Regions from separate parts of the Lysinibacillus sp. FSL R7-0073 genome, predicted to be linked through region 3. Evidence: a T-box and tRNA genes for the amino acid it is inferred to sense, from the RefSeq annotation. Region 3 holds a T-box; the other regions hold tRNA genes.
What was found. A T-box is a leader RNA that pairs with one kind of tRNA and senses whether it is charged. The one in region 3 lies ahead of ileS (isoleucine--tRNA ligase), so its partner is inferred to be a tRNA-Ile.
Positions count from the first base shown of each region.

Region 1: it encodes a tRNA-Ile, which carries the amino acid that the T-box ahead of ileS (isoleucine--tRNA ligase) is inferred to sense. The anticodon was not compared.
Region 2: it encodes a tRNA-Ile, which carries the amino acid that the T-box ahead of ileS (isoleucine--tRNA ligase) is inferred to sense. The anticodon was not compared.

Region 1 is NZ_JBBPAS010000001.1:3,718,932-3,728,971, forward strand. It holds gene MKY88_RS18565 (trypsin-like peptidase domain-containing protein) at 1-838, shown strand, start outside; gene MKY88_RS18570 (diaminopropionate ammonia-lyase) at 907-2,112, opposite strand; gene MKY88_RS18575 (ABC transporter substrate-binding protein) at 2,231-3,226, opposite strand; gene MKY88_RS18580 (FecCD family ABC transporter permease) at 3,373-4,374, shown strand; gene MKY88_RS18585 (FecCD family ABC transporter permease) at 4,374-5,429, shown strand; gene MKY88_RS18590 (ABC transporter ATP-binding protein) at 5,445-6,242, shown strand; tRNA gene MKY88_RS18595 (tRNA-Glu) at 6,363-6,434, opposite strand; tRNA gene MKY88_RS18600 (tRNA-Ser) at 6,437-6,527, opposite strand; tRNA gene MKY88_RS18605 (tRNA-Asn) at 6,538-6,614, opposite strand; tRNA gene MKY88_RS18610 (tRNA-Ile) at 6,622-6,695, opposite strand; tRNA gene MKY88_RS18615 (tRNA-Gly) at 6,697-6,770, opposite strand; tRNA gene MKY88_RS18620 (tRNA-Phe) at 6,776-6,851, opposite strand; tRNA gene MKY88_RS18625 (tRNA-Asp) at 6,904-6,979, opposite strand; tRNA gene MKY88_RS18630 (tRNA-Met) at 6,983-7,057, opposite strand; tRNA gene MKY88_RS18635 (tRNA-Ser) at 7,109-7,201, opposite strand; tRNA gene MKY88_RS18640 (tRNA-Ile) at 7,217-7,293, opposite strand; tRNA gene MKY88_RS18645 (tRNA-Met) at 7,301-7,374, opposite strand; tRNA gene MKY88_RS18650 (tRNA-Ala) at 7,401-7,476, opposite strand; tRNA gene MKY88_RS18655 (tRNA-Pro) at 7,494-7,570, opposite strand; tRNA gene MKY88_RS18660 (tRNA-Arg) at 7,580-7,656, opposite strand; tRNA gene MKY88_RS18665 (tRNA-Leu) at 7,663-7,751, opposite strand; tRNA gene MKY88_RS18670 (tRNA-Gly) at 7,757-7,831, opposite strand; tRNA gene MKY88_RS18675 (tRNA-Leu) at 7,868-7,952, opposite strand; tRNA gene MKY88_RS18680 (tRNA-Lys) at 7,976-8,051, opposite strand; tRNA gene MKY88_RS18685 (tRNA-Thr) at 8,060-8,135, opposite strand; tRNA gene MKY88_RS18690 (tRNA-Val) at 8,139-8,214, opposite strand; rRNA gene rrf (5S ribosomal RNA) at 8,225-8,340, opposite strand; gene MKY88_RS18700 (cysteine desulfurase family protein) at 8,588-9,658, opposite strand; gene nadB (L-aspartate oxidase) at 9,759-10,040, shown strand, end outside.
Region 2 is NZ_JBBPAS010000001.1:3,730,350-3,740,238, reverse strand. It holds rRNA gene MKY88_RS18835 (16S ribosomal RNA) at 470-2,021, shown strand; rRNA gene MKY88_RS18830 (23S ribosomal RNA) at 2,330-5,257, shown strand; rRNA gene rrf (5S ribosomal RNA) at 5,446-5,561, shown strand; tRNA gene MKY88_RS18820 (tRNA-Val) at 5,572-5,647, shown strand; tRNA gene MKY88_RS18815 (tRNA-Thr) at 5,651-5,726, shown strand; tRNA gene MKY88_RS18810 (tRNA-Lys) at 5,735-5,810, shown strand; tRNA gene MKY88_RS18805 (tRNA-Leu) at 5,834-5,918, shown strand; tRNA gene MKY88_RS18800 (tRNA-Gly) at 5,955-6,029, shown strand; tRNA gene MKY88_RS18795 (tRNA-Leu) at 6,035-6,123, shown strand; tRNA gene MKY88_RS18790 (tRNA-Arg) at 6,130-6,206, shown strand; tRNA gene MKY88_RS18785 (tRNA-Pro) at 6,216-6,292, shown strand; tRNA gene MKY88_RS18780 (tRNA-Ala) at 6,310-6,385, shown strand; tRNA gene MKY88_RS18775 (tRNA-Met) at 6,412-6,485, shown strand; tRNA gene MKY88_RS18770 (tRNA-Ile) at 6,493-6,569, shown strand; tRNA gene MKY88_RS18765 (tRNA-Ser) at 6,585-6,677, shown strand; tRNA gene MKY88_RS18760 (tRNA-Met) at 6,729-6,803, shown strand; tRNA gene MKY88_RS18755 (tRNA-Asp) at 6,807-6,882, shown strand; tRNA gene MKY88_RS18750 (tRNA-Phe) at 6,935-7,010, shown strand; tRNA gene MKY88_RS18745 (tRNA-Gly) at 7,016-7,089, shown strand; tRNA gene MKY88_RS18740 (tRNA-Ile) at 7,091-7,164, shown strand; tRNA gene MKY88_RS18735 (tRNA-Asn) at 7,172-7,248, shown strand; tRNA gene MKY88_RS18730 (tRNA-Ser) at 7,259-7,349, shown strand; tRNA gene MKY88_RS18725 (tRNA-Glu) at 7,352-7,423, shown strand; gene MKY88_RS18720 (VOC family protein) at 7,499-7,915, opposite strand; gene nadA (quinolinate synthase NadA) at 8,056-9,159, opposite strand; gene nadC (carboxylating nicotinate-nucleotide diphosphorylase) at 9,146-9,889, opposite strand, start outside.
Region 3 is NZ_JBBPAS010000001.1:2,574,842-2,584,881, reverse strand. It holds gene MKY88_RS12740 (DJ-1/PfpI family protein) at 15-599, opposite strand; gene MKY88_RS12735 (Lrp/AsnC family transcriptional regulator) at 739-1,185, shown strand; gene MKY88_RS12730 (hypothetical protein) at 1,408-2,067, shown strand; T-box leader at 2,417-2,655, shown strand; gene ileS (isoleucine--tRNA ligase) at 2,717-5,809, shown strand; gene MKY88_RS12720 (LysE/ArgO family amino acid transporter) at 5,851-6,453, opposite strand; gene MKY88_RS12715 (aminotransferase-like domain-containing protein) at 6,561-7,997, shown strand; gene MKY88_RS12710 (oxalate decarboxylase family bicupin) at 8,186-9,361, shown strand; gene MKY88_RS12705 (MFS transporter) at 9,399-10,040, opposite strand, start outside.

The DNA.
Region 1 (10,040 bases), 1.1 Mb from region 3:
AGTAGTCGGTATATCTGATCGTTACGATATAGCTTTAATACATGTTCCTAGCTATCAAGACACAGCACCATTAGGTATTGAAAGATCAGAATCACCTATTGGCTTAGAAGTCATTGCCTTTGGAAGTCCACAAGGCTTTGAAAATTCAGCCTCCATCGGCTATATAACAGGCAATAAACGGGATATGAAGCTTGAAAATTTTATATACAAACAAATATATCAGGTCGATGCACAAATTGATAAAGGTAGTAGTGGCGGTCCTTTGGTGGATGTTAATACAGGAAATGTAATTGGGATTAACTCACTACTTTACACAACCGAAACAAACACACACTTCGCCTTCTCTATCCCTCTATACAGTATGGTAGACCAATTTGATGGGTGGATTGCTCAGCCCCTTTCTGCAAATGAGGTTCGTTCTGTTGCTAATCTATACGAAAGTAGTCAACAACCCGCTAGTAAAACAGAGACTACTACTGAAGCAGACAATTTGTTAGCAGGTCAATTCGTGCAAGCATTCCGCTTATACTATGAAATGGCCCTAAATGAGGGTGATTTTTATTGGATTGTCGATATGCTTGCGCCTAGTAGTTCTGCTTATAAAGAACTGGAAAAATATATTAATGAAATTGCGTATCAGGGCAATTACTTCTATTTTACAAACAATGAAGTGCTTGATGTACAATATTCGAATGGCAAATACTATGTTGATATGAATGAAACCTTTGATTTCTATGATGCCCAAGGTAATTATCAATTTTACGATCGGTATAAGACGTATACTGTGATTACAGATGAATACGGTGCTTATAAAATCGCCACTATTAAAATTCACTAATATCGTCTTTTCTTGTACGATGAAAGCCATCGGGAGTAACTTCTCGATGGCTTTCGTCTAAATTGTTATTAATATTTTCCATGCCACACTATTTGTCGATAATTTTCTTTATCCGTGTCACCCTCTGTATTAATTAATAATACTCTCGCATCGCTATTTAACTGTAACATCTCTTTTAATTGTCTATAACGATCATTTGTCATGATTTCATAAAGACAACCAAATGGAGCTGCTCCCGATTCTCCTGCTACAATGCGTGTGTCTGTGTTCAATGGATTACCAAGGATACGCATTCCTGCTGCTGCAACTTCTTCCCCACAGCTAATGCTTACTTTCGTATAGGCTTTTAACAGTTGCCATGCCTGAGGATTCGGTTCGCCACACGCAAGCCCTGCCATTATCGTTTGCATGTCGCCGCCAACAGTTACAAATTCATTGGTCCCCGCTTTAAAGCTTTTATAATAACAATTAGCTACATGCGGCTCCACTAAAACAATCGTCATTTCCTGCTTATAGTATTGTCTTAAAAAGGCAACTACTGCTGCTGCAAAAGACCCTACTCCAGCCTGTAAAAACACATGAGTCGGTGCTTGTTCTATCTCTTCAACAACCTCTTGTATTAGAGTTGTATAGCCCTGCATAATCCATAATGGGATTTCCTCATAGCCATCCCACATTGTATCCTGAATTAAAACCCAACCATGCTCTTCAGCTAGCTGCGAAGTATAACGAACAGTATCATCATAATTCATTGCGGTGATTTCACCATAGGCTCCCTCATTGATAATGTTTTGTAATCGTTCCTTGGCGCTACCAGCAGGCATATAGATTCGTGCTTGAAAACCTAGCTCTCGAGCTGCCCAAGCTACCCCTCGACCATGGTTCCCATCAGTTGTTGAAATAAACGTTAACTCACCCAACTGATCTTTTATTTCTGAAGACTTTAATTGTTCAAAGGAAAGATCTTCAATATCTTTATTGAGCATATTGGCAACATATTGTGCGATAGCATAAACGCCTCCTAGTACTTTAAAGGCATTCAAACCAAATCGAAACGATTCATCTTTTATCCAAATTTTTTCTACATCCATATAGGATGCCAATGATGCTAAATGATGGAGTGGTGTCTTTTCAAACTTCTCATATGTACGTAGGAATTGACTAACTTTCTTTACTTGTTCTAGTGTAAAATTCGAAAGTAAGGCTGTTATTTGTTCATCATTATCTTGCCCTACATCATGTTGATTAGGAACCCATTTTAATTTTTCACTCATATCTATCCCCCCTCTACCACATCTTAGTCTATCTCGCTAAAAAATACAAAACGCTCTTCCGGAAATAAAAAAACTATACACTCATCTTATTTCGATGAATGTATAGCTTATCCATTAATTATTTCGCAAAGATTTCTTCTACTTGATCTAGCATAATATCAGCAGCTAGAATTCCTCCAGCTGTATTCCAAATGACATCATCTACTTTATGTGCGTTGCCTTTTTGGACAGCAGAAAGGTTTTTCCAAAGAGGATCTTGTGTCCACTCTTGTTCAGTTGCTAATGCTGAATCATCACCTGTTGGCATGTATGTGAAGTAGAAAATAACATCCCCATCCATTTGAGGAATTACTTCTTTCCCTACCTCTACAGCTAAGTTTCCTAGCTTTGCATTATCTTTAAATAAATCTGCTTGCGCTGGAACACGTTTAAATCCTAACGCATCAAAAATAATACCTGAGAATGAATCTGTGTAATAGATACGAGATTTATCTGCCATAAAGCGGACAAATGAAACTTCTTGGTTTGTTTGATCACCAAGTTTTTCTTTTAACGCTTGTAGCCTATCATCATAAGCTGTTAACACTTCTTTACCTTTTGATTCTTGATTTACTGCTTTTGCGTATAACTGAAAGTTCTCTTTCCAATCACCACGTAGTGTTTCAGAGAATACGGTTGGCGCAATTTTGCTAAGTTTCGCATAATCCTTTTCTTGTCGTAATTTATTACCAATGATTAAATCTGGTTTTAATGAAGCAATTTTTTCTAAATTAATTTCATGCTCAATGCCGACTACTTCGACACCTTCCATCTGGTCCTTAATATGGTCATACCATGGATTACCCGTCCATGATTGTACCGCACCAACTGGCTTAATACCTAACGCTAAAAGCGCCTCTGTTCCTTCATTTGTTAAAACCACAATGCGTTTGGGTGTGTCTTTTACTTCAGTTGTCCCCATTGCCTGTTGTACACTGTAAGCGTTGCTTTCTTTTGAACTTTCTTCTTTCTTATCATCGTTAGAATTACCGCAAGCTGCCAGAACAAAAATAGCAACAATAGCTAGCAAAACTAAGAGTTTTTGAAATCCTTTTTGCACCTTTTCTTCCCCCATTGTATATGATAAAATGTTTAAGCATAATTGACGAGAATGAAAATCAGTTTCATTTGTCTCTTAGAACGTTACTAATCTTATTGTATGAACTTATCAGTGTCAATACCTATTTTAATAATTATGAAAGAAAAGAGTATAGTTTAAACATGATTTTAAAAAATAATTATTCTAAAACGTTCGCTTTAATCATAGGGGTTTTGCTACTACTTCTTTGCATGGGCATAAGTATTGTCTATGGCTATGCAAATACTTCTATTCAAACTACCTTTGAATCTTTTTTTCATTTTAACCATTCAAATGAGCATATTATTATTCAAAATGTTCGTATTCCAAGAGCACTTATAGCCAGTTGTGTCGGAGCATCGTTAGCTATTACAGGTGTACTTATGCAAACTTTAACGAAAAATCCTTTAGCTTCTCCTGGAATATTGGGAATAAATGCTGGAGCAGGATTTGCAGTTGTCTTTGCCATGATTTTTTTCAATATCTCAGGTTTACAATCATTTGCATGGATCGCCTTTCTAGGTGCTGCCATCGCGGCACTAGCTGTTTATGCAATCAGTTTCTCCGGAAGAGATGCCGTTACACCTGTGAAAATTACTTTAGCAGGCGCTGCCATTAGTGCACTTTTTGCATCATTTACACAAGGGTTACTCGCTACAAATGAAGCAGAACTTGAGCAAGTATTGTTTTGGCTAGCTGGCTCTGTACAAGGGCGAAAACTCGAAATTCTGCTATCAGTTCTCCCATATTTAATCATCGGGTGGTTAGCTGCTCTAGTCATTTCCCCTAAAATGAATACTCTTGCGCTAGGAGATGACGTGGCAAGAGGATTAGGATTACGTTTAGGGTTAATGAAAATAACTGTAGGTTTGATTGTTATTTTTTTAGCAGGGGGTGCTGTTGCTATCGCTGGCCCCATCGGTTTTATTGGCATTGTAGTTCCTCATTTTGCGCGTAAGTTTGTCGGCACAGATCATCGATGGCTTATTCCGATGGCTGCCTTACTTGGAGGCATTTTATTATTGTTAGCGGATGTCGCAGCTCGATATATCATCATGCCACAAGAAGTACCAGTCGGAGTCATGACCGCAATGATTGGCGCGCCATTCTTTATTTACCTTGCGCGAAAAGGTGGAAAAAAATAATGAAAAACATAAGAACAGTCCGTTTATTTCACAAAAAAATATCTTTTTTATTAGATGTACAAGCTACGAAAAAATTACTGGTGATTAGCTTTCTAACACTAGCAGTTTTCTTTCTTAGCGCATCATTCGGTGATTCTTTTATTAATCCTTTTAAAGTTTTACAAACTCTCTTCGGCCAAGGCTCTGATTTTGATCAGTTGATCATTATTGATTTTCGAATGCCCCGAATTTTTATGGCTATGTTTACTGGCATGGCGCTAGCCGTAGCAGGTGCCGTTTTACAAGGAATCATTAAAAATCCACTGGCCTCTCCCGATATTATCGGAATATCTGCTGGTGGCGGTGCAGCAGTTGTTGGTTTCTTAGCCATTTTCAGTGACTCTAATCACTCTTTAACAGTCAGTATAGAATGGATGCCATTAGCAGGTTTTATTGGTGCTACTGTTGTTGGGTGTTTGGTTTACCTATTTGCATGGAAAGAGGGTGTTACGCCAAATCGTCTTGTTTTAATCGGTATTAGTGTATCCGCATTGATGCAAGCCATTACGACCATGCTAATGATTATTGGTCCAATCTACCAAGCGAGTGAAGCGAATAAGTGGATTACTGGGAGCGTCAAAAGCGCAGACTGGGATCAAGTTCAAATCGTTGTGCCCTTAATACTAGTACTCCTACTTGTCACCTTCTTTACTACACGACAGTTAAATGTACAAGAATTAGGTGATGATACAGCGGCAGGATTAGGACAATCCGTTCAAAAAACTCGTCTATATTTAATTCTTTTATGTTGCTGCTTAGTAGCAAGTGCCATTTCCTTTGCGGGGGCAATTGGATTTGTAGGGTTGATGGCCCCTCATATCGCACGTCGTATCGTTGGTTCATCGTTCGGAGTACTTGTGCCAACATCCGCAGCCATTGGAGCATTGCTCGTAATGATTGCTGATATTATCGGTCGTACTGCGTTTAGCCCTTTAGAAGTGCCAGCTGGTGTCTTTACTGCTGCCATCGGTGCTCCTTATTTTATCTATTTATTATTTAGAAATCCTAATAAATAAAGGAGTCCATACAACATGACTGAATCCTTATTAACTAAATCCCTAACATTAAGTTATGGTGATTCCAATATTATCGAAGATCTCAATTTATCTATCCCTTTGAATGAAATTACTGTCTTGATTGGAGCGAATGGCTGTGGTAAATCTACACTTCTACGCTCCATTGCTCGATTATTAAAACCAAAAAAGGGATCTGTTTTATTAGATGGCGAAGATATTTTTAAACTATCTACAAAGCAAGTAGCTAAAAACCTTTCTATTCTTCCTCAATCACCAGTAGCACCAGAAGGCTTAACGGTCCTACAGCTTGTTAAACAAGGGCGATTTCCTTATCAAAGTTGGCGCCAGCAATGGACGGTGAAAGATGAGGAAATTGTGCTAAATGCCTTAAAAGCTACAGGAACGGAGCAATTACAAGATAGACCAGTGGACGAGCTATCAGGTGGGCAACGTCAACGTGCATGGATTGCTATGACACTCGCTCAAGATACAGATATTATTCTGTTAGATGAGCCTACAACCTATCTAGATCTAACTCATCAAATAGAAGTGCTAGATTTATTATTTGAATTAAATCAACTGCAAAAGCGAACAATTATTATGGTCTTACATGATATAAATCTCGCTTGTCGTTATGCTGATCATATCATTACTGTGCGTGATCGTGGAGTTTATCGTCAAGGTAAGCCTGAAGAGATCATGACAACAGAATTAGTTAGCCATGTATTTGATCTTGAATGTCAAATGACATCAGATCCTATCTTTGGAACACCTTTATGTATTCCTTATGGTAAAGGACGAAATATTACGTAAGTCTTCAAAAAACAACGAGCCTTCGCAGATTCATTATCTGGCGAAGGCTTTCTTGTTACTTTTTCTTTTCAGCTCATAAAAAAAGTACAGTAGATGTAAATTCATCTACTGTACTTAGTATGACCCGTACGGGATTCGAACCCGTGTTACCGCCGTGAAAGGGCGGTGTCTTAACCACTTGACCAACGGGCCCATGGCGGAGAAGGAGGGATTTGAACCCTCGCGCCGGTTACCCGACCTACACCCTTAGCAGGGGCGCCTCTTCAGCCTCTTGAGTACTTCCCCACAAAAAAAATGGCTCCGAAGGCAGGACTCGAACCTGCGACAACCTGATTAACAGTCAGGTGCTACTACCAACTGAGCTACTTCGGAATAATGATGGGCCTAAATGGACTCGAACCATCGACCTCACGCTTATCAGGCGTGCGCTCTAACCAGCTGAGCTATAGGCCCTTGGAGCGGGTGATGGGAATCGAACCCACGACATCAGCTTGGAAGGCTGAGGTTTTACCATTAAACTACACCCGCATAAATGGTGGGTCAGGACGGAATCGAACCGCCGACACTTAGAGCTTCAATCTAATGCTCTACCAACTGAGCTACTGACCCATTTCGTCCATGCTAAGCTTGCTCACTCTTTGCTTCTCATGTCTATAAAAAATGGCGGTCCCGACCGGGATCGAACCGGCGATCTCCTGCGTGACAGGCAGGCATGTTAACCGCTACACCACGGGACCATTTGGTTGCGGGGGCCGGATTTGAACCAACGACCTTCGGGTTATGAGCCCGACGAGCTACCACTGCTCCACCCCGCGATAATCTTATTGTCTTTTCGAGTTTTTAAAGCACCATTTATGAATATAAACTGGAGGAGGTAGAGGGATTCGAACCCCCGCGCGGTGTTACCCGCCTGTCGGTTTTCAAGACCGATCCCTTCAGCCAGACTTGGGTATACCTCCGTAACAATATATAAATGGTGGACCTTGCAGGACTCGAACCTGCGACCGGACGGTTATGAGCCGTCTGCTCTAACCAACTGAGCTAAAGGTCCTTTAAGATGGCGGCAGAGGGGATCGAACCCCCGACCTTACGGGTATGAACCGTACGCTCTAGCCAGCTGAGCTACGCCGCCAGGATCTTTATACTGGTTAATTACTATGGTGGAGCCTAGCGGGATCGAACCGCTGACCTCCTGCGTGCAAGGCAGGCGCTCTCCCAGCTGAGCTAAGGCCCCATAATATTTTTTGGAAATGGTCGGGAAGACAGGATTCGAACCTGCGACCCCTTGGTCCCAAACCAAGTGCTCTACCAAGCTGAGCTACTTCCCGTTCGTTTTATGGCGCGCCCGACAGGAGTCGAACCCATAACCTTCTGATCCGTAGTCAGACGCTCTATCCAATTGAGCTACGGGCGCATAAAATGGTGCCGAGGACCGGAATCGAACCGGTACGGTAGTCACCTACCGCAGGATTTTAAGTCCTGTGCGTCTGCCAGTTCCGCCACCCCGGCACATTTGGAGCGGAAGACGAGGTTCGAACTCGCGACCCCCACCTTGGCAAGGTGGTGTTCTACCACTGAACTACTTCCGCATGTGCATAAGTTTTTTTATCTGGCATATTGAAAAATGGTGCGGGTGAAGGGAGTCGAACCCCCACGCCTTGCGGCGCTAGATCCTAAGTCTAGTGCGTCTGCCAATTCCGCCACACCCGCTTAATATGGTTGGTACTTATAAATGGTGAGCCATGAAGGACTCGAACCTTCGACCCTCTGATTAAAAGTCAGATGCTCTACCAACTGAGCTAATGGCTCGTCTGAAATGGTGCCGGCTATAGGAATCGAACCCACGACCTACTGATTACAAGTCAGTTGCTCTACCTGCTGAGCTAAACCGGCAAATGGTGGAGGATGACGGGCTCGAACCGCCGACCCTCTGCTTGTAAGGCAGATGCTCTCCCAGCTGAGCTAATCCTCCTGGGTATTATGCCTAGCGACGTCCTACTCTCACAGGGGGAAGCCCCCAACTACCATCGGCGCTAAAGAGCTTAACTTCCGTGTTCGGTATGGGAACGGGTGTGACCTCTTTGCCATCATCACTAGACTGCTTTATTATGTATCTTGTTTTGAAGTTATTTACCTGTCCTTCAAGACAAGAATTATTGTATAACGTTTTCTCATATTGTGCAATACTTTTTTATAAAAAAAAGAAATTATTACTTTTAAGAGATATTTTTGTTAAGTAAGAGAAAATATTGCCCTGCAAAATATTATATCAATAGTTGTTTCAAAAGAAAACAATTATTTTTTATCTATATATTTTCAGCTTATATCTTGCTTAAAACTTTCTACTAAATAGTAGCAAGTTCCATAGTCAATCTATCAATTTCTTTAAATGTTGTTGAATCTCCGAAAGATATTCTAAAGAATTGGCGTGCCGCTTCCTGTGAATAATTCATAGATAAAATGGCTTTTGTTCCGGATTCGCTATGAATATCACACGCACTTCCTGTTGATATACTGATCCCTGCCTCGTTTAATTTTAATAATACATATTGCCCCTCCACTTTACTCATCATGACACCACAAATATTCGGCAATTGCTGCTTACACTCTATTAGTTGACCTGTTTTAGGTAGACGACTTTTAAAATAACTTCTTAATTTCTCGTAATGCTGTCTTTCATAATTATTATTTTCAACCGCTACCGCAAAGGAAACAATTGAAGGTGTATCTAAAGTCCCCCCTCTTAATCCTCTTTCATGAGTTACGCCTGGTGTTAGTGCTGGAACACGGATTGCAGGGTTTATATAAATAGCACCACATCCTTTAGGTCCTCCTATTTTATGTGCGGAAATTGTCAGAGCGTCTCCCCCTTTTGGTATAGTTAATTTTCCAAAGGATTGTACACAATCTATATGACAGTAAACAACGGATTCTTTTGCTGCTTCGATTATTTTTTCCACAGGTTGAATAGAGCCAATTTCTGAATTTACATGTTGAATAGAGATTAATGCTGTATCTTTTCGAATGGCATTTAGTAGTTGTTCTGAGTCAATACAGCCATCTTTTTGCAACGGTAATTTTGTCACTTCAAAACCCATTTTCTCCAATGTATTCAAAGCTGCATGTACAGACGTATGCTCAGCTTGTGATGAAATAATATGTTTTCCTTTTTTAGAGGCTAATGCTAATGACAAAATGGCTATAATATTTCCTTCCGTTCCGCTTCCAGTAAAGATAACGCCATCACTATTGACGCCGAGTTCATTGGCTATAATCTCTCTTGACTGCTGGATAAAATAATGAGCTTGTCCCCCTAAATCGTGTAGACTTGCGCTATTTCCATAATAACGCTGCGCCACCTCTACATATGCTTCAAGCGCTTTCTTCGTCATTGGTGATGTTGCTGCGTAATCCATGTAGATCATCGTATTCTTCCTCTCTCGTTCAACAGGTCTTGTTTTCTTTTTTATTTTATGTAAAGATAGGTGTAAAGACAACTGTAAAGAAGGTATAACTATGGATGTAAAGACAGACGTCCTTATAATTGGCAGTGGTATTGCAGCACTTCAGGCAGCTCTACTACTCGAAAAACATTTTAAAATACAAATAGTTACAAAATCATCCGCCCTTACGAGTAGTTCCTATCGTGCACAGGGTGGTATTGCCGCCGTGACAAGTGAGGAGGATCATATTGATTGCCATGTTGCGGATACATTGAAGGCCGGAGAGTTTCATCATGAAAGTAGACATGTCCAAACGCTCATAGAGGAAGGCGCAAAAATAATGCGTAGCTACCTT
Region 2 (9,889 bases), 1.2 Mb from region 3:
AAGTGGACCTTATAAGGGATGGGGTAGGTTTTTCTTAATAGTGTTAGTACTAACTTATTTGTCCATACTTTGTTTACTTGTTTTTTTGACTATGATTGAAACTTGTTAGTACTGCTATATATTGTTTTAGAAGGGAGCGCTCTATTGTTTGTTATTGATATAAAAAAGATTTTTAACTTTTTTTCAAAAAATGCTTGATTTTTAAAATGCTATATTATATATTATTACTTGTCCTTAACAAGACGAAACACTTTGAAAATAAAAAACAAAAAAGTTGTTGACTCCTTGTTATAAACGAGTTATAATAATGAAGTCGCTGAAAACGACTGAGATAATAATGAACTTTGAAAACTGAACAAGCAAAACGTAATCAATAAAGTTTTTAGTAACTAGTTTTGCTAGTGAACGAAACAAAATTTTGGACATCAAAATTGATGCCAGCAAAACAATTTGAGCTAATCAAATTTCTTTTATGGAGAGTTTGATCCTGGCTCAGGACGAACGCTGGCGGCGTGCCTAATACATGCAAGTCGAGCGAACAGAGAAGGAGCTTGCTCCTTTGACGTTAGCGGCGGACGGGTGAGTAACACGTGGGCAACCTACCTTATAGTTTGGGATAACTCCGGGAAACCGGGGCTAATACCGAATAATCTGTTTCACCTCATGGTGAAACACTGAAAGACGGTTTCGGCTGTCGCTATAGGATGGGCCCGCGGCGCATTAGCTAGTTGGTGAGGTAACGGCTCACCAAGGCGACGATGCGTAGCCGACCTGAGAGGGTGATCGGCCACACTGGGACTGAGACACGGCCCAGACTCCTACGGGAGGCAGCAGTAGGGAATCTTCCACAATGGGCGAAAGCCTGATGGAGCAACGCCGCGTGAGTGAAGAAGGATTTCGGTTCGTAAAACTCTGTTGTAAGGGAAGAACAAGTACAGTAGTAACTGGCTGTACCTTGACGGTACCTTATTAGAAAGCCACGGCTAACTACGTGCCAGCAGCCGCGGTAATACGTAGGTGGCAAGCGTTGTCCGGAATTATTGGGCGTAAAGCGCGCGCAGGTGGTTTCTTAAGTCTGATGTGAAAGCCCACGGCTCAACCGTGGAGGGTCATTGGAAACTGGGAGACTTGAGTGCAGAAGAGGATAGTGGAATTCCAAGTGTAGCGGTGAAATGCGTAGAGATTTGGAGGAACACCAGTGGCGAAGGCGACTATCTGGTCTGTAACTGACACTGAGGCGCGAAAGCGTGGGGAGCAAACAGGATTAGATACCCTGGTAGTCCACGCCGTAAACGATGAGTGCTAAGTGTTAGGGGGTTTCCGCCCCTTAGTGCTGCAGCTAACGCATTAAGCACTCCGCCTGGGGAGTACGGTCGCAAGACTGAAACTCAAAGGAATTGACGGGGGCCCGCACAAGCGGTGGAGCATGTGGTTTAATTCGAAGCAACGCGAAGAACCTTACCAGGTCTTGACATCCCGTTGACCACTGTAGAGATATGGTTTCCCCTTCGGGGGCAACGGTGACAGGTGGTGCATGGTTGTCGTCAGCTCGTGTCGTGAGATGTTGGGTTAAGTCCCGCAACGAGCGCAACCCTTGATCTTAGTTGCCATCATTTAGTTGGGCACTCTAAGGTGACTGCCGGTGACAAACCGGAGGAAGGTGGGGATGACGTCAAATCATCATGCCCCTTATGACCTGGGCTACACACGTGCTACAATGGACGATACAAACGGTTGCCAACTCGCGAGAGGGAGCTAATCCGATAAAGTCGTTCTCAGTTCGGATTGTAGGCTGCAACTCGCCTACATGAAGCCGGAATCGCTAGTAATCGCGGATCAGCATGCCGCGGTGAATACGTTCCCGGGCCTTGTACACACCGCCCGTCACACCACGAGAGTTTGTAACACCCGAAGTCGGTGAGGTAACCTTTTGGAGCCAGCCGCCGAAGGTGGGATAGATGATTGGGGTGAAGTCGTAACAAGGTAGCCGTATCGGAAGGTGCGGCTGGATCACCTCCTTTCTAAGGATATTTTCGGAATACAAACCTAGGGTTTGTAAGATTACGTTTTGCGTTCAGTTTTGAAGGTTCATTCTTTCTGAATGAAATACTTCAAAACTTGTTCTTTGAAAACTGGATAAAACGACATTGAAATAGTAACAAACACATTTATTTTTTTAAGTTTTTTTATAGGCTTAATAACATTAAAAGGTTTCAAGACACGAGCAGTTCTAGGAAGCAATCGAGTAAATGAAGGAGCGTACTTCAGTACGTGACTGAATGAACGAGTGAAGCTGACAACGAAATGTGATGTGTATTGAAAGCTGATAGGTTAAGTTATTAAGGGCGCACGGCGAATGCCTTGGCACTAGGAGCCGAAGAAGGACGGCACTAACACCGATATGCTTCGGGGAGCTGTAAGTGAGCTTTGATCCGGAGATTTCCGAATGGGGGAACCCACTACGTTTAATCGCGTAGTATCTTGACGTGAATACATAGCGTCTTGAAGGCAGACCCAGGGAACTGAAACATCTAAGTACCTGGAGGAAGAGAAAGAAAAATCGATTCCCTGAGTAGCGGCGAGCGAAACGGGAAGAGCCCAAACCAAGAGGCTTGCCTCTTGGGGTTGTAGGACACTCAATACGGAGTTACAAAAGAGCGAGTTAGATGAAGCGACTTGGAAAGGTCCGCCAGAGCAGGTAAAAGCCCTGTAGTCGAAAGTTCGTTCTCTCCTGAGTGGATCCTGAGTACGGCGGAACACGTGAAATTCCGTCGGAATCCGGGAGGACCATCTCCCAAGGCTAAATACTACCTAGTGACCGATAGTGAACCAGTACCGTGAGGGAAAGGTGAAAAGCACCCCGGAAGGGGAGTGAAAGAGATCCTGAAACCGTGTGCCTACAAGTAGTTAGAGCCCGTTAATGGGTGATAGCGTGCCTTTTGTAGAATGAACCGGCGAGTTACGATTACGTGCGAGGTTAAGCTTTAGAAGGCGGAGCCGCAGCGAAAGCGAGTCTGAATAGGGCGAAATAGTACGTGGTCGTAGACCCGAAACCAGGTGATCTACCCATGTCCAGGGTGAAGGTAAGGTAACACTTACTGGAGGCCCGAACCCACGCACGTTGAAAAGTGCGGGGATGAGGTGTGGGTAGCGGAGAAATTCCAATCGAACTTGGAGATAGCTGGTTCTCTCCGAAATAGCTTTAGGGCTAGCCTCGTGATGAGAATACTGGAGGTAGAGCACTGTTTGGACTAGGGGGCCATCCCGGTTTACCGAATTCAGACAAACTCCGAATGCCAGATATTTATACACGGGAGTCAGACTGCGAGTGATAAGATCCGTAGTCAAAAGGGAAACAGCCCAGACCACCAGCTAAGGTCCCAAAGTAATCGTTAAGTGGAAAAGGATGTGGCGTTGCACAGACAACCAGGATGTTGGCTTAGAAGCAGCCATCATTTAAAGAGTGCGTAATAGCTCACTGGTCGAGTGACGCTGCGCCGAAAATGTATCGGGGCTAAACGATTCACCGAAGCTGTGGATTGACATCTACGATGTCAGTGGTAGGAGAGCGTTCTAAGTGCGTTGAAGTCAGACCGGAAGGACTGGTGGAGCGCTTAGAAGTGAGAATGCCGGTATGAGTAGCGAAAGACGGGTGAGAATCCCGTCCACCGTATGACTAAGGTTTCCTGAGGAAGGCTCGTCCGCTCAGGGTTAGTCGGGACCTAAGCCGAGGCCGATAGGCGTAGGCGATGGACAACAGGTTGATATTCCTGTACCACCTCCTCACCGTTTGAGAAATGGGGGGACGCAGTAGGATAGGGTAAGCGCGCTGTTGGTTATGCGCGTCCAAGCAGTAAGGCGTGTGTGTAGGCAAATCCGCACACTGTAACGTTGAGCTGTGATGGCGAGTCCGTATGGACGAAGTTCCTGATTTCACACTGCCAAGAAAAGCCTCTATCGAGGTGAGAGGTGCCCGTACCGCAAACCGACACAGGTAGTCGAGGAGAGAATCCTAAGGTGTGCGAGAGAACTCTCGTTAAGGAACTCGGCAAAATGACCCCGTAACTTCGGGAGAAGGGGTGCTCTTGAGCGTGCAAGCGCATGAGAGCCGCAGTGAATAGGCCCAGGCGACTGTTTAGCAAAAACACAGGTCTCTGCAAAACCGTAAGGTGACGTATAGGGGCTGACGCCTGCCCGGTGCTGGAAGGTTAAGAGGAGTGGTTAGCGCAAGCGAAGCTGCGAATTGAAGCCCCAGTAAACGGCGGCCGTAACTATAACGGTCCTAAGGTAGCGAAATTCCTTGTCGGGTAAGTTCCGACCCGCACGAAAGGCGTAACGATCTGGGCACTGTCTCAACGAGAGACTCGGTGAAATTATAGTACCTGTGAAGATGCAGGTTACCCGCGACAGGACGGAAAGACCCCGTGGAGCTTTACTGTAGCCTGATATTGAATTTTGGTACAACTTGTACAGGATAGGTAGGAGCCAGAGATCTCGGAGCGCCAGCTTCGAAGGAGGCGTCGGTGGGATACTACCCTGGTTGTATTGAAATTCTAACCCATGCCCCTTAGCGGGGCAGGAGACAGTGTCAGGCGGACAGTTTGACTGGGGCGGTCGCCTCCTAAAAGGTAACGGAGGCGCCCAAAGGTTCCCTCAGAATGGTTGGAAATCATTCGTAGAGTGTAAAGGCACAAGGGAGCTTGACTGCGAGACCTACAAGTCGAGCAGGGTCGAAAGACGGGCTTAGTGATCCGGTGGTTCCGCATGGAAGGGCCATCGCTCAACGGATAAAAGCTACCCCGGGGATAACAGGCTTATCTCCCCCAAGAGTCCACATCGACGGGGAGGTTTGGCACCTCGATGTCGGCTCATCGCATCCTGGGGCTGTAGTCGGTCCCAAGGGTTGGGCTGTTCGCCCATTAAAGCGGTACGCGAGCTGGGTTCAGAACGTCGTGAGACAGTTCGGTCCCTATCCGTCGTGGGCGTAGGAAATTTGAGAGGAGCTGTCCTTAGTACGAGAGGACCGGGATGGACACACCGCTGGTGTACCAGTTGTCTTGCCAAAGGCATCGCTGGGTAGCTATGTGTGGACGGGATAAGTGCTGAAAGCATCTAAGCATGAAGCCCCCCTCAAGATGAGATTTCCCATTACGCAAGTAAGTAAGATCCCTCAAAGACGATGAGGTAGATAGGTTCGAGGTGGAAGTGTGGTGACACATGGAGCTGACGAATACTAATCGATCGAGGACTTAACCAAAAAAAGTTTGAAGCATTCAATGAACCGTTTATCCAGTTTTGAAAGAATAATTTCTTTTATGAAGGGTTTCAAGATACGAGTAGTTCAAGGAAGCAATGGAGAGAGGGAAGGAGCGTACTCAAGTACGTGACTGACTGAACGACAGAAGCTGACGAAGAAATGCGAAGTATATTGAAAGCCGACTATAGTCTAGTGATGATGGCAAAGAGGTCACACCCGTTCCCATACCGAACACGGAAGTTAAGCTCTTTAGCGCCGATGGTAGTTGGGGGCTTCCCCCTGTGAGAGTAGGACGTCGCTAGGCATAATACCCAGGAGGATTAGCTCAGCTGGGAGAGCATCTGCCTTACAAGCAGAGGGTCGGCGGTTCGAGCCCGTCATCCTCCACCATTTGCCGGTTTAGCTCAGCAGGTAGAGCAACTGACTTGTAATCAGTAGGTCGTGGGTTCGATTCCTATAGCCGGCACCATTTCAGACGAGCCATTAGCTCAGTTGGTAGAGCATCTGACTTTTAATCAGAGGGTCGAAGGTTCGAGTCCTTCATGGCTCACCATTTATAAGTACCAACCATATTAAGCGGGTGTGGCGGAATTGGCAGACGCACTAGACTTAGGATCTAGCGCCGCAAGGCGTGGGGGTTCGACTCCCTTCACCCGCACCATTTTTCAATATGCCAGATAAAAAAACTTATGCACATGCGGAAGTAGTTCAGTGGTAGAACACCACCTTGCCAAGGTGGGGGTCGCGAGTTCGAACCTCGTCTTCCGCTCCAAATGTGCCGGGGTGGCGGAACTGGCAGACGCACAGGACTTAAAATCCTGCGGTAGGTGACTACCGTACCGGTTCGATTCCGGTCCTCGGCACCATTTTATGCGCCCGTAGCTCAATTGGATAGAGCGTCTGACTACGGATCAGAAGGTTATGGGTTCGACTCCTGTCGGGCGCGCCATAAAACGAACGGGAAGTAGCTCAGCTTGGTAGAGCACTTGGTTTGGGACCAAGGGGTCGCAGGTTCGAATCCTGTCTTCCCGACCATTTCCAAAAAATATTATGGGGCCTTAGCTCAGCTGGGAGAGCGCCTGCCTTGCACGCAGGAGGTCAGCGGTTCGATCCCGCTAGGCTCCACCATAGTAATTAACCAGTATAAAGATCCTGGCGGCGTAGCTCAGCTGGCTAGAGCGTACGGTTCATACCCGTAAGGTCGGGGGTTCGATCCCCTCTGCCGCCATCTTAAAGGACCTTTAGCTCAGTTGGTTAGAGCAGACGGCTCATAACCGTCCGGTCGCAGGTTCGAGTCCTGCAAGGTCCACCATTTATATATTGTTACGGAGGTATACCCAAGTCTGGCTGAAGGGATCGGTCTTGAAAACCGACAGGCGGGTAACACCGCGCGGGGGTTCGAATCCCTCTACCTCCTCCAGTTTATATTCATAAATGGTGCTTTAAAAACTCGAAAAGACAATAAGATTATCGCGGGGTGGAGCAGTGGTAGCTCGTCGGGCTCATAACCCGAAGGTCGTTGGTTCAAATCCGGCCCCCGCAACCAAATGGTCCCGTGGTGTAGCGGTTAACATGCCTGCCTGTCACGCAGGAGATCGCCGGTTCGATCCCGGTCGGGACCGCCATTTTTTATAGACATGAGAAGCAAAGAGTGAGCAAGCTTAGCATGGACGAAATGGGTCAGTAGCTCAGTTGGTAGAGCATTAGATTGAAGCTCTAAGTGTCGGCGGTTCGATTCCGTCCTGACCCACCATTTATGCGGGTGTAGTTTAATGGTAAAACCTCAGCCTTCCAAGCTGATGTCGTGGGTTCGATTCCCATCACCCGCTCCAAGGGCCTATAGCTCAGCTGGTTAGAGCGCACGCCTGATAAGCGTGAGGTCGATGGTTCGAGTCCATTTAGGCCCATCATTATTCCGAAGTAGCTCAGTTGGTAGTAGCACCTGACTGTTAATCAGGTTGTCGCAGGTTCGAGTCCTGCCTTCGGAGCCATTTTTTTTGTGGGGAAGTACTCAAGAGGCTGAAGAGGCGCCCCTGCTAAGGGTGTAGGTCGGGTAACCGGCGCGAGGGTTCAAATCCCTCCTTCTCCGCCATGGGCCCGTTGGTCAAGTGGTTAAGACACCGCCCTTTCACGGCGGTAACACGGGTTCGAATCCCGTACGGGTCATACAAAAAACAAAAAACAGTAGATGCATTTGCGTCTACTGTTTTTTTTATAGAAAACTAATGTAAGATAAACGATTTACTCTTGATTTATTGCATGTTCATCCATATAAACAACTTCCCAAATATGCCCATCTAAATCTTGAAAACCCCAGCCATACATAAATCCATGATCTTGTGGATCACTATAAGGTTTACCCCCGGAGGCAAGTGCCTTATTTACTAGCTGATCTACTTGCTCCCGATTTTCTGCAGATAGACATAAAATTGCTTCCGCAGAAACAGAAGTATCCGTTATTTCCTTGTTACTAAATCCTTTGAAACGATCTTCGACCATTAGTAAAGCAAAAATATTTTCACTAATAATCATTGAGGAAGTCGTTTCATCACTGAATTGTTGATTGAACTCAAAACCTAACTCCTGAAAAAACGACGTGGATTTCTTTACATTTTTGACTGGTAAATTAATGAAAATATTTTTCGATTGAAAAGACATTTCTTATCACCTCCAAATCGACATTATCATAAAAAATAAATGGGTGTCAATTTCAGAAGATAACCCGGATACTTAATTCTATGAGCAAATAAAAAGCAGAAATATTGTTTTTTACAACATCTCTGCTTTAAAATCATAATTCATCTTCTTGCTAACATTCTTTCCAGAGAACTAAGAGCTTCAGTGCTAGTATGACCATCAACTTGAATACGGTTATGTGGTTGACCTTGTTCAATACTTTCTAAGCACCATAGTAAATGGGGGAGATCAATGCGATTCATCGTTAGGCAAGGACAAAAGTTTTCATTTAAAGAGATGATCTGTTTATCTGGATGCTGCTTTATAATACGATTGACCAGATTCATTTCTGTCCCTATTGCCCATGCAGATCCACTAGGTGCTTGATTAATTGTATCAATAATGTACTTAGTTGAGCCAGCATCATCAGCCGCGTCTACAACCTCACGACTACATTCAGGGTGAACAATAATTCTCATGGCTGGGTATCCCTTACGAACAGCCTCTGTATGTAGAACTGTAAATCCTTCATGGACAGAGCAATGACCCTTCCACAGAATAACTTGGATGTTCTCAAGAGGCTGTTTAGTTTCAATTATATTCTTATGTGGATTCCAAACGGCCATATTTTCGAGTGGAACACCTAAGTCATAAGCAGTATTTCTGCCTAAATGTTGGTCGGGTAAAAAGAAGATACGCTGTTTTTGTGTAAATGCCCACTGAACAAGCTCTTTCGCATTAGAGGATGTTACACATGCACCACCATGTCTTCCTGTAAAGGCTTTAATAGCGGCTGTTGAATTAACATAGGTGAGTGGAATGATCGTATCACCAAAGAGCTGCTGTAAAATGGGCCATGCTTGTTCAGTTTGATAGATATCAGCCATGTCAGCCATCGAGCAACCTGCACGCATATCTGGTAAATACACATGCTGCTGTTTTGATGTTAGCATATCAGCAGTTTCAGCCATAAAATGCACACCACAAAATACGATGTGCTCCGCCTCTTTGTTTGCGGCGGATAATTGAGCTAGCTGTAAGGAATCTCCCGTTGCATCAGCAAATTGAATAACTTCATCTTTTTGATAGTGATGGCCCGGAATAAAAAGCTTGGATCCTAATTTTTTTTTGATTGATAAAATACGAGATTCCATTTCCGTTACGGATAATGCCCGATAATGCTCAGGAAGTAACGTCGTCTGCTGTAATAAACTAGTGATGGACAATGGAATAGCCTCCTTTCATTTGTACGAGAGCGCTAATGTCAAAGGCTTTGGCTGAGTGGGTTAGAGAACCAAGTGAAATCCACTGTATACCTGTTTGAGCATAAGCTCTTATATTTTCAAGAGTTATGCCTCCTGACGCTTCAGTCGTGATAGAAGAAGGAACAGCAGGCAGCCATGCACGTATTTCTTCAGGACTTCTATTATCAAACATTATAATATCTGCTCCAGCTAAAATGGCTTCATCTAGCTGTTTTTTTGTTTCTATTTCCACTTCAATTTTAACGGTATGACCAACTTTCTCTCTAGCAGCCTGAATGGCGTTTGTAATGCTACCAGCAAAAGCAATATGATTATCCTTTAGCATGATTGCATCATATAGACCATTGCGATGGTTAAAAGCACCACCGATTCGAACAGCATATTTATCAAGCATACGCAAGCCAGGAATCGTTTTACGGGTATCGCATATTTTTGTGTTCGTTCCTGCAATTTCCTGTACTGCTAGGTGAGCCGCCGTAGCTATCGCAGACATCCGTTGTATAAGATTTAAAATTACGCGTTCTCCCATTAATAATTTTTGTAAGGGGCCATTTATAATGGCAATGACGTCGCCAACCTCTACGGCTTCCCCATCTTTTTTAGGAAGGTTTACTTTTATAGACCGATCTAATAAGTGAAAACCATGCTCAATAATAGGTGCGCCACAAAAAATGCCACTTTCTTTGGCATA
Region 3 (10,040 bases):
TACTTTTTTACCAATTAGTGAAAACCCATTAAGTCTTTTACTCTTGCTGTATTGGTGGTAGATGTTAGTGTTTCTAGTAAGCGAAAGGCTACATCAAAGGCTGTTCCTGGATTGGAGGAAGTAATTATATGATCTGTTTGCACAATTCGTTCGTTGACAATAGTCGCACCGTAGCTTTCTAACTGTGCTAATCGTTTACTAGTTGGATGGTTGTAGGTTGTCGCCTGACGATTGTAGAGAATACCGCTATGTCCCAATATTAAGGAAGCTACACAGATCGTTGCAATCGGCTTTTGCTGTTCATGAAAATGCCGGACAACCGTTTGAAATTCCTCGCTAAAGGCATCCTCATAAAAGCCCGCTTCCTCAAATCCACCTGGGATAGCCAAAGCATCAAATTCTGCTAAATCAATTTCATGGAGTAACTTTTCAGGAGCGACCTTAAAATTCCATGTGCATTGAAGCTGTGTATGTAATCCTACAGTGACAACCTCTGTTGATCCATTACCCTCCCATTTATTCCAACCAAGCACATCTGTAAAAACACTTGCTTCCACAGCCTCAAAGCCATTTGCTAAAAGTAACATTATTTTTTTCATTTGTTTCTGCCTCCTTTATGCTTTTATTGTAATCAAAGCGGCCAACCGATAACAGAAGCTGTATAATGTATTTTAGATAAATCTCCTTATTAAAACAGGAATTATGTGAAAAAAACTTGATTAAGAAAGGTGATTAATGGTGGATCAAATTGATACTCAAATTTTACAGCAGTTACAGGAAAATGCCAAAATCTCTATGAAGGATTTAGCCGCTACCGTTCATTTATCTTCTCCTGCTGTAATTGAACGCGTCAAAAAGCTCGAGGAACAAGGTGTGATTGAAGGATATCACGCTAAAGTGAACATCAAAAAAATGGAACGTACCATTCAGGCAATTATTTTATTTAAATCCATCGATTGTAAAAGCCTATCTGCTTTTTGTAATAGCCACCCGGATGTTCTTGAATGTTATCGTGTAGCAGGGGAGATCAGCTATATTGTTAAACTAGCTACCTATTCAGTAGAAACATTAGAACAATTTATTGATGCGACCATGCCCTATGGTACACCCTCTACGAACATCGTGTTATCTTCAAATGAAAAAAAGGTGATCACACCATTTACAGGTCTTAGCGATACAATGTAGGCTCATGAGACATCGGCTGTTTGGAAAAAGGTGATCGAGTGAAAGGGCCATATAGCGAGATGAATGGCTAAGCAGTATGAATGCGTAACTCGATTAATAATTTTCAATAAGTGAGTCTGCATTAAATGGCAGGCTCTTTTTTTGTTTGTATCCAAGCTTTTCTTCGTTGTTGGATTCAGTTACAATAGTTGTAATAATTTGCTAAGTGAAAGGGGTGAAGAGTTGATATTCGTTCTATTGGATAATGCAACTGCTTTTTTCCTAAGCCTGCCACTCTTACTCATTTATTTGAAAAGTAAGTCACAGGAAGAATCTACTTGGCGTTGGGCGATGCCATTATGGATTTTCAATTACCTAGGTATTCGCTATTTTGTCTCGTTTGGAGAATTGTTTTGGGTAGTCCTATGTTGGCAGTTACTATTTTTGTGGCCCTTAAGTATTGCAATGTATATCCATTTATTCAACAAAGAAAAGCATTGGGCTTTTTACATAGGTTTGAAGAAGAAGTATGTACTTATTATATTTTCGTTCATGATTCTATTCGGTGGTACTCTAATCTATTCACTGCTTCAGGCCAATCAGCAGGTAATTGCTTTTCACCAGCAGGTAATGGTGGAAATTGAGTCTAATCCAGATCGTCAGGAGTATTTAATACATCACACAATTGCACCTTCCACACTTCTTGGTGTAGCGGATGATATAGCTGAGATTCGCAGGGGGAAAATAGTTGCTTCCACCTTACCTTGGCGTAGCAAGGTAATAGTGCACCTGGATGATTGGCAAAAGGAATTTACATATGTCCGTTTTAATGATGGTTGGAAGTTAGAAGGGCTCTACCGTGAGAACATAACAATAATGAACAAAGGGGAGTCTGACAATTGATACAGAACATATTGATGGCAGATCATTTAAAGGATAAGCTAAACGCATTGAAGTAGGGTCATACGACATGGGAACAAGAGAATCAAGAACAGCTTTTACAGTCCATGTTAATACAGCAAATGCCAGCAACCTTATCCACATTAAAAGACCAATTGGAAGAAGCGAATTTTTATATCGTAAGGTTTAATAGTAAAACATTGCTTAAGAGCTTTTTTATTCAAACGAATCACCAAGCTCAATATGCATCTTTGTATGAAAGTATTGTTACTTGTCTAAACGAAATAAATTAAGGTTGTCCACCGTTGACAGACAATTGGTAATTTGATAAGATGAGTGACAATAAAAGCATACAAATTCGTTGATGAGAAAAAGTAATGTTTCATTTTGTTCTACAGAGAGCCGGCATTTGGTGGAAGTCGGTGTGCAGATGTTACATGAAAATCCTCTCTGAGAAGGTTAGCTGAAAATAGTAAGCTAACCCGGGTGTCTACCGTTAAAAAGAACACGTATGATAGTACGTTGCTAAGTGCTATTGACTAAGGTGTCAATAGAATTAGGGTGGTATTCGCGGTTAACCCCGTCCCTTTCCTTGGGACGGGGTTTTTTGTATGCCTTTTATACAAAATAATATTGTATAGGAGGAAATGAAATGAAAACAGAACAAAAGAAGGAATCGACGCTTGAACGAGAAACACGGATACGGGCATTGTGGGAGCAAGAGGGAACATTTTTAGCTTCCGTCACAAATAGAGCTGGACAGCAACCCTTTGTATTTTATGAGGGACCACCAACAGCAAATGGTTTACCACATGTCGGGCATGCCTTTGGTAGAACGATTAAAGATGTAGTGGCCCGCTATAAAACAATGCAAGGCTATTTGGTTGAACGAAAAGCAGGCTGGGATACACATGGTTTACCTGTGGAACTAGGAGTAGAAAAGGCATTAGGTATCTCAGGAAAGCAGGAGATTGAGAATTATGGGGTGGAGCGTTTTATTCAAGCGTGTAAAAATAGTGTTTTTACCTACGAACAAAAATGGCGTTCCTTTACAGAACAGCTTGGCTATTGGCTTGATATGGATGATCCATATCTCACATTAAGTAATGACTATATAGAATCGGTGTGGCATATTTTAAGCCATGTTCATAAGGAACAGCTTTTATATAAAGGGCATCGAGTTTCACCATATTGCCCGAGTTGTCAAACCTCCTTAAGCTCACATGAGGTAGCACAGGGCTATAAAGATGTCAAAGATTTATCTGTTACAGCCATGTTTAAGCTTGCTGATCGTGATGAATATTTCTTAGGCTGGACAACAACACCATGGACATTACCTGCCAATGTGGCATTGGCGATGAATCCATCCCTACGATATGTACGGATAAAGCAAGGGGATCAAGTATTTATTCTTGCCAAATCATTAGTATCAAAGGTTTTCACAGAAGCTGTGGAAATTTTAAGTGAGCATACTGGGCAGGAATTTGCTGGTGTGTCGTATCAACCACCATTTTCATATGTAACTGTTCAGCAAGGTCATGTTGTCGTGATGGCTGATTATGTCACTGAGAATAGCGGTACAGGGATTGTGCATATTGCTCCAGCATACGGGGAGGACGATTATAAGACGGTTCAACAGCATGGCTTGTCCTTTGTCAATGTAGTGGATCTGAAAGGCTGTTACACAGAGGAGGTGCCAGAGCTTGTCGGACGATTTGTAAAAGATTGTGATGTGGATATTATAAAAATGCTTGCGAAAAAGGAGCTCTTATTTAGTAAAGAAAAATATGAGCATAGCTACCCTCATTGCTGGCGCTGTGATTCTCCATTATTGTACTATGCAACGGACAGCTGGTTTATCAAAATGACCGCCTTAAAAGAGCAGTTACTAGGAAACAATCAGCAGGTGACTTGGTATCCTAATCATATTAAGGACGGTCGATTCGGCAATTTTCTCGAAAATATAGTGGATTGGAATATAAGCCGTAACCGCTATTGGGGTACACCGTTGAATGTCTGGATTTGTCAGGATTGCGGGCATGAGGAGGCTCCCAACGGTATCACAGCGTTAACAAAATTAGCCAAGGGAGATGTCGATCAACAAATCGAGCTTCATAAGCCATTTATTGATGAAATTGTTTGTACTTGTCCTACTTGTCAAGGGGATATGACGCGTACACCAGAGGTCATTGATGTATGGTTTGACAGCGGCTCAATGCCCTTTGCTCAGCAACATTATCCTTTCGAAGATGTAGAAACTTTTCACAATCAATTTCCGGCAGATGTTGTAATTGAGGGGATAGACCAGACTCGCGGTTTTTTCTATAGCTTATTAGCGGTATCGACGTTATTTACAGGAAAGCCAGCTTATAAACAGGTGTTATCGTTAGGGCATGTGTTAGATGAACATGGACAAAAGATGTCAAAAAGTAAAGGCAATGCTTTAGAGCCTGTAGAGTTAATAGAGCAATATGGAGCGGATGCATTACGTTGGGCGTTTTTAGTTGATAGCTCCCCTTGGAATCCAAAGCGTTTTTCCAAAAAGATTGTGGTGGATGCTAAATCAAAGCTAGTGGATACATTGGATAATACGTTTAAATTTTATCAGCTCTATGCCAATATTGATGGATTTACGTACGATGCTACAAATACTGGTACACGAACACCTTTAGATCAGTGGATATTGTCCCGATTGCATCACACAATCCAGCTTGTGACAGCAGCTATGGAGGAATATCAATTTACACACGCAACAAGGGAAATGGCACAATTAATGGAAGAGCTAAGTAATTGGTACATTCGTCGATCACGTGCCAGATTTTGGGCACATGGGCTGACAGCGGATAAACGGGGCGCATTTAGTACCCTTTATGAGGTTTTAACGAACATTTGCCGATTACTTGCACCATTTACACCCTTTATCACAGAAGATATTTACCGACAATTAACAGGCAAGAGTGTGCATATAGAAGACTATCCAATCTACGACGAAAAACTAGTGAATCGCCAGCTTGAACAAGAAATGGCTACGGTTTTAACAGTTGTAGAGCTTGGCAGGAGTATTCGTAATAGTCAGGGGATGAAGGTTAAACAGCCCTTAAGTGAGCTTATTGTTGCTGTATCTGGAGAGCTGACTGATTATCAAGCCTATAGCGAGCTAATTCAAGAAGAATTAAACATGAAAGCTTGCAAATGGACACATGATTTCTCTGCATATGAAAGCATCCAATATAATCTTAATTTTAAAACAGCTGGTGCCGCATTTGGTTCAAAGGTCAATCAAGTAAAGTTGTATATGCTGACGTTAAAGGATGAGGAGAAAGAACAGCTACAGCGCAATGGGGAAGTACCGATCATGGTAGAAGAGCAGCAGCTAACATTATTATCAAGTCATGTCTTAGCTGAAGCGATTGTGAAAGACCACTATATTTTAGCTGAAGATAGTACTTGCCGTGTATTGATGAATGTTCAATTAACCGAGAGTTTGCTTCAAGAGGGGCAAATGCGAGAATTAATTCGGTTTATTCAAGATTCTCGTAAAAAGTGGCAGCTGCCTGTTGAACAATATATATCAATCGCCTTTTGCGGTAGTGAAGAGGTACTTTCCATCATTCAGCAGCATGAAGCATTATTACAAGCCAATGTTTTAGTCAAATCCATACATTATGGCGAAGAATGGACAGAGGGAAGATCGGCAGAAACAGAGCTGTTTGATGAAAAGCTCATGGTTTTTGTCTCCTTATAAAAGAAATGCTCAGGAGAAATCCTGAGCATTTTCTATGTAGGTTACAGGAAGCCAAAAGCGAGATAACAAGCTGTTGCCCAAATAAAAATGGCTGAGCATTTATTAAAAATTCTCATCAGATTACCAGAGCTATCTATCTTTTGGAAAGAGGCTCCGGTCAAAGTAAGGCCGAAAAACCATAGCCATGAAATGAGGACACATGCTGTAGTGAAAATAATTTGCTCTGTACCACTATATTTTAAGGCACTTGTGCCAATGACCCCAATCGTATCTAATATGGCATGTGGATTCAGAAGTGACACAGAAAGTGAGAAAAGAATTTGTTTTTTCACCGGAAGTGCTTCACTCTGATCGGCAGTTGCTGGACTTGAACGCCAAATCGTATAGCCCATATAAAGTAAGAACAATATACCAACCGACATGAGGATAATACGTAACCATTCAAATTGTAGGACGATTAATGATAGACCAAAAACTGCCAGTAAAATTAGCATGGTGTCGCAAATAGCAGCAGTCACACTTGCTGGCAGAGCGCGCCATATATTTGGTTGTGTAGCACCTTGAGAAAAAACAAAAACATTTTGTACGCCTAATGGCAAAATGAGGCCGAATGCTAAAATGATGCCATGAAAAAATACTTCCAACGATCAATCCCTCCTTTCTTTATTCATTTTAGCTATGGTATAACTAAAAGAAAACGACCAATTGGATGGTTTTTTATCCACCCAATTTTAAATGGAAGGTGATGACTATGAGCTGGCAGCCAAATAGACAAAGTGACAGCACATTACAGCAACAAATTGTTCAATGGGTAACAGCACAAGTCGAAAGAGGGGATTGGGCAGCAGGGACCAAACTGCCTCCTCAAAGACAGTTGGCCATGCAATTTGGCGTGAATCGCAGTACAGTTCAACAGGCTTTAGAGGAATTAAAAGCGATGGGCATCCTTGAAGCAACGATAGGCTCAGGAGTTTATGTCACTCGCAATTCCTGGCATGCTCTACTTCAACAAACACAGCCAAACTGGCAAAACTATATTGAAACGAGCCTGCATAAGCCAAATTATCATACGATTCAATTAATTAACGAATATGAGCAGCGAGATGATGTGATTCGATTAGGAACAGGAGAACTAGCGCCGAGTCTGTTACCAACAGATGAAATTGAAGCTTCACTAAGGGAGCTAACATTGCAGCCCAAAACATTAGGCTACTCTTCCCCACAGGGCAATGATCAACTCCGGGCAGCTATATGTGATTATGTACAGAAACGAGGGATTGAAGCGGAGCCTCAGAACGTTTGTATTGTCTCTGGCGCACTACAAGCTTTACAGCTAATTGCCGTTGGTTTATTAGAGCAAGGGTCCATTGTATTTCAGGAACCAACCTCCTATTTGAATTCTGTTCATCCATTTCAATCTGTTGGTATGCAAATGATTGGGATTCAACGCGATGAACAGCTTGCTCAGACGCTGTCTCATAGGAAACGAAAAAAACAAGCCGTGTTTTATGCCATTCCTACCCTGCATAATCCAACCAACCATGTATGGACATCTTTGGAAAAAAAACAACTCTATGAGGTCTGCCAAGCAGCACGCATTCCTATAATCGAGGATGATGTTTACCATGAATTGCTTTTTGATGACCCATCACCACCGATAAAGGCAATGGATAGTAGTGGACAGGTTCTTTATATTGGTAGTGTCTCTAAATCCTTGAGTCCTGGATTACGCATTGGCTGGCTAATCGGTCCAACGACAGTTATCCAACGATTGGCAGATATTAAAATGCAAACGGACTATGGCTCCAGTGCTATTTCACAAGAAATTGTGCTGCATTGGCTGCGGTCAGGAAAATATGAAAAACATCTTATACGTTTACGTCAACAATTACAGGATCGTGCTGATTTTACAGAGCGAATATTACAGGAAAAATTTAGAGGAGTGGCTGACTGGCATAAGCCGAAGGGAGGCTTTTACATTTGGCTCAAGTTCCATAAGCCTGTTGTCGATAAGGATTTCTTTCTCAAGCTATTACAGCGTCGTGTTTTAATTAATCCAGGCTATATTTACGATCTTCAGGATCAGCATCATGTTCGATTATCCTATGCCTACGCAACCTACGAGGAATTGGAGGAAGGATTAGACATTTTGCATGAATGTGTGATGGAGGCTACGGATATTTTGTAACGCCCGTACATGATGGCTGTACAGTTTGCAAGAAGTAAGAGGAGCATTCAAAATAGGTGAAACGAAATGATAGGTGAAAACCGTCCCTGAAAGTAAAGTGCATAATCCAAGCTGTATACCCATACATTTTAGAGAATCATAGCATTTTAGTTCGATTTCTAACATAAAGAGGTGAATAATTGGAAAATATGTCGTCAGGTTATTTTCAGGTGCCTCAGCCTATGCGTAGTGATGGGGCAGGAGGCATAGATAAAGGGCCACGCGATATTATGCGAGATTTAGAAAATCCTGATATGCTCGTGCCGCCGACAACAGATGCAGGTTTGATTCCAAACCTACGATTTTCATTTTCAGACACGCATATGACCTTGAATCAAGGTGGCTGGTCGCGCGAAATTACGGTTCGCGAATTACCAATTGCGACAACAATGGCAGGTGTTAATATGAGTTTGACACCGGGGGGCGTACGTGAGCTACACTGGCATCAGCAGGCAGAGTGGTCTTATATGCTATTGGGGCATGCGCGTATTACGGCAGTCGATCAAAATGGCTGTAACTTTATTGCGGATGTAGGTCCAGGGGATTTGTGGTATTTCCCACCAGGAATTCCTCATTCCATACAAGGATTAGCGGGTGGCTGTGAATTTTTATTAGTCTTTGATGATGGGAATTTCTCAGATCTCAATACACTTTCTATTTCAGATTGGTTTGCTCATACGCCAAAGGAAGTGCTGTCAGCGAACTTTGGTGTACCGATTAGTGCCTTTGACGATATTCCGAATGAACAGGTGTATATTTATCAAGACACTGTTCCTGGATCAATAGACTCGCAAAAAATCCAATCTCCCTATGGTAAGGTGCCACAAACCTTTAAACATCGTTTGCTAGCTCAGCCACCCTTGAAGACACCGGGTGGCAGTGTACGCATTGTTGATTCGACCAATTTCCCAATCTCTAAAAATATTGCGGCAGCATTAGTGGAAATTGAGCCTGGGGCAATGCGGGAGCTACATTGGCATCCGAACAATGATGAATGGCAATATTATCTACAAGGAAAAGGGCGTATGACGGTATTCACTGGGGATGGAACTGCTCGAACATTCGATTATCGTGCAGGAGATGTCGGCTATGTGCCGTTTGCGACTGGTCACTATATTGAAAATACGGGTACGGAGCCATTATGGTTTTTAGAAATGTTTAAAAGTGACCGTTTCCAGGACGTCTCTTTAAATCAATGGATGGCGCTAACACCAACCGAACTGGTACAAAGCAATCTACACGTTGGCCCGGAGCTAATACAAGCGCTAAGAAAAGAAAAGTGGCCTGTGGTGAAATATCCTGGATTTTCCTATTATCCGAAATGAAAAACGCAGGTGAAGTAATTCTCACCTGCGTTTCATATTAATATTGATATTTGCGTCGTGTCATGAGCACTATAGCGATGGCTGGAACGGTACAAATTAACATAGCAGCAAAGGATAAACCAGGCGATATTTCGTATAAATAGCCTCCCAAAAATGTCAGGATGGCTGTGCTTAACCCCATGGCTAATGCAGAATATATGCCTTGTGCGTTTGGAATTTGCTCCTTTGGAAGGGTTTGCGTTAGATAACGAATAAAAGCAAAATGTGCCAGGGCAAAGGATAATGCATGCAAAGTCTGTGAGGCAATAAATACCCAAACATTTGGGAACATAAATATTAGTAACCAACGTAGAGAAGACCCGATAGCTGCTAACAATAATAATGAAGAAGAACGCCATTTCGTAAATAGTGTATCGGCCTTCATAAAGTATAAAATTTCACAAATAACCGCGATGTTAATAATCATGCCCATATAAAATGGATCTACATGTAAATCTTCCAAGTAAATATAACCGTAGCTATAATAGGAGGCATGTGCACCTTGCAATAAAATAACGATGAATAAGACAATAGGGAAGCCTTTAATATTCCATAGTGTTTTCATGGACAATGATTTAGCACGTTGCTCCTTTGTCGGTACAATAAGCAATTCCTTTGGTGTAGCGAATTGCTGCATGAG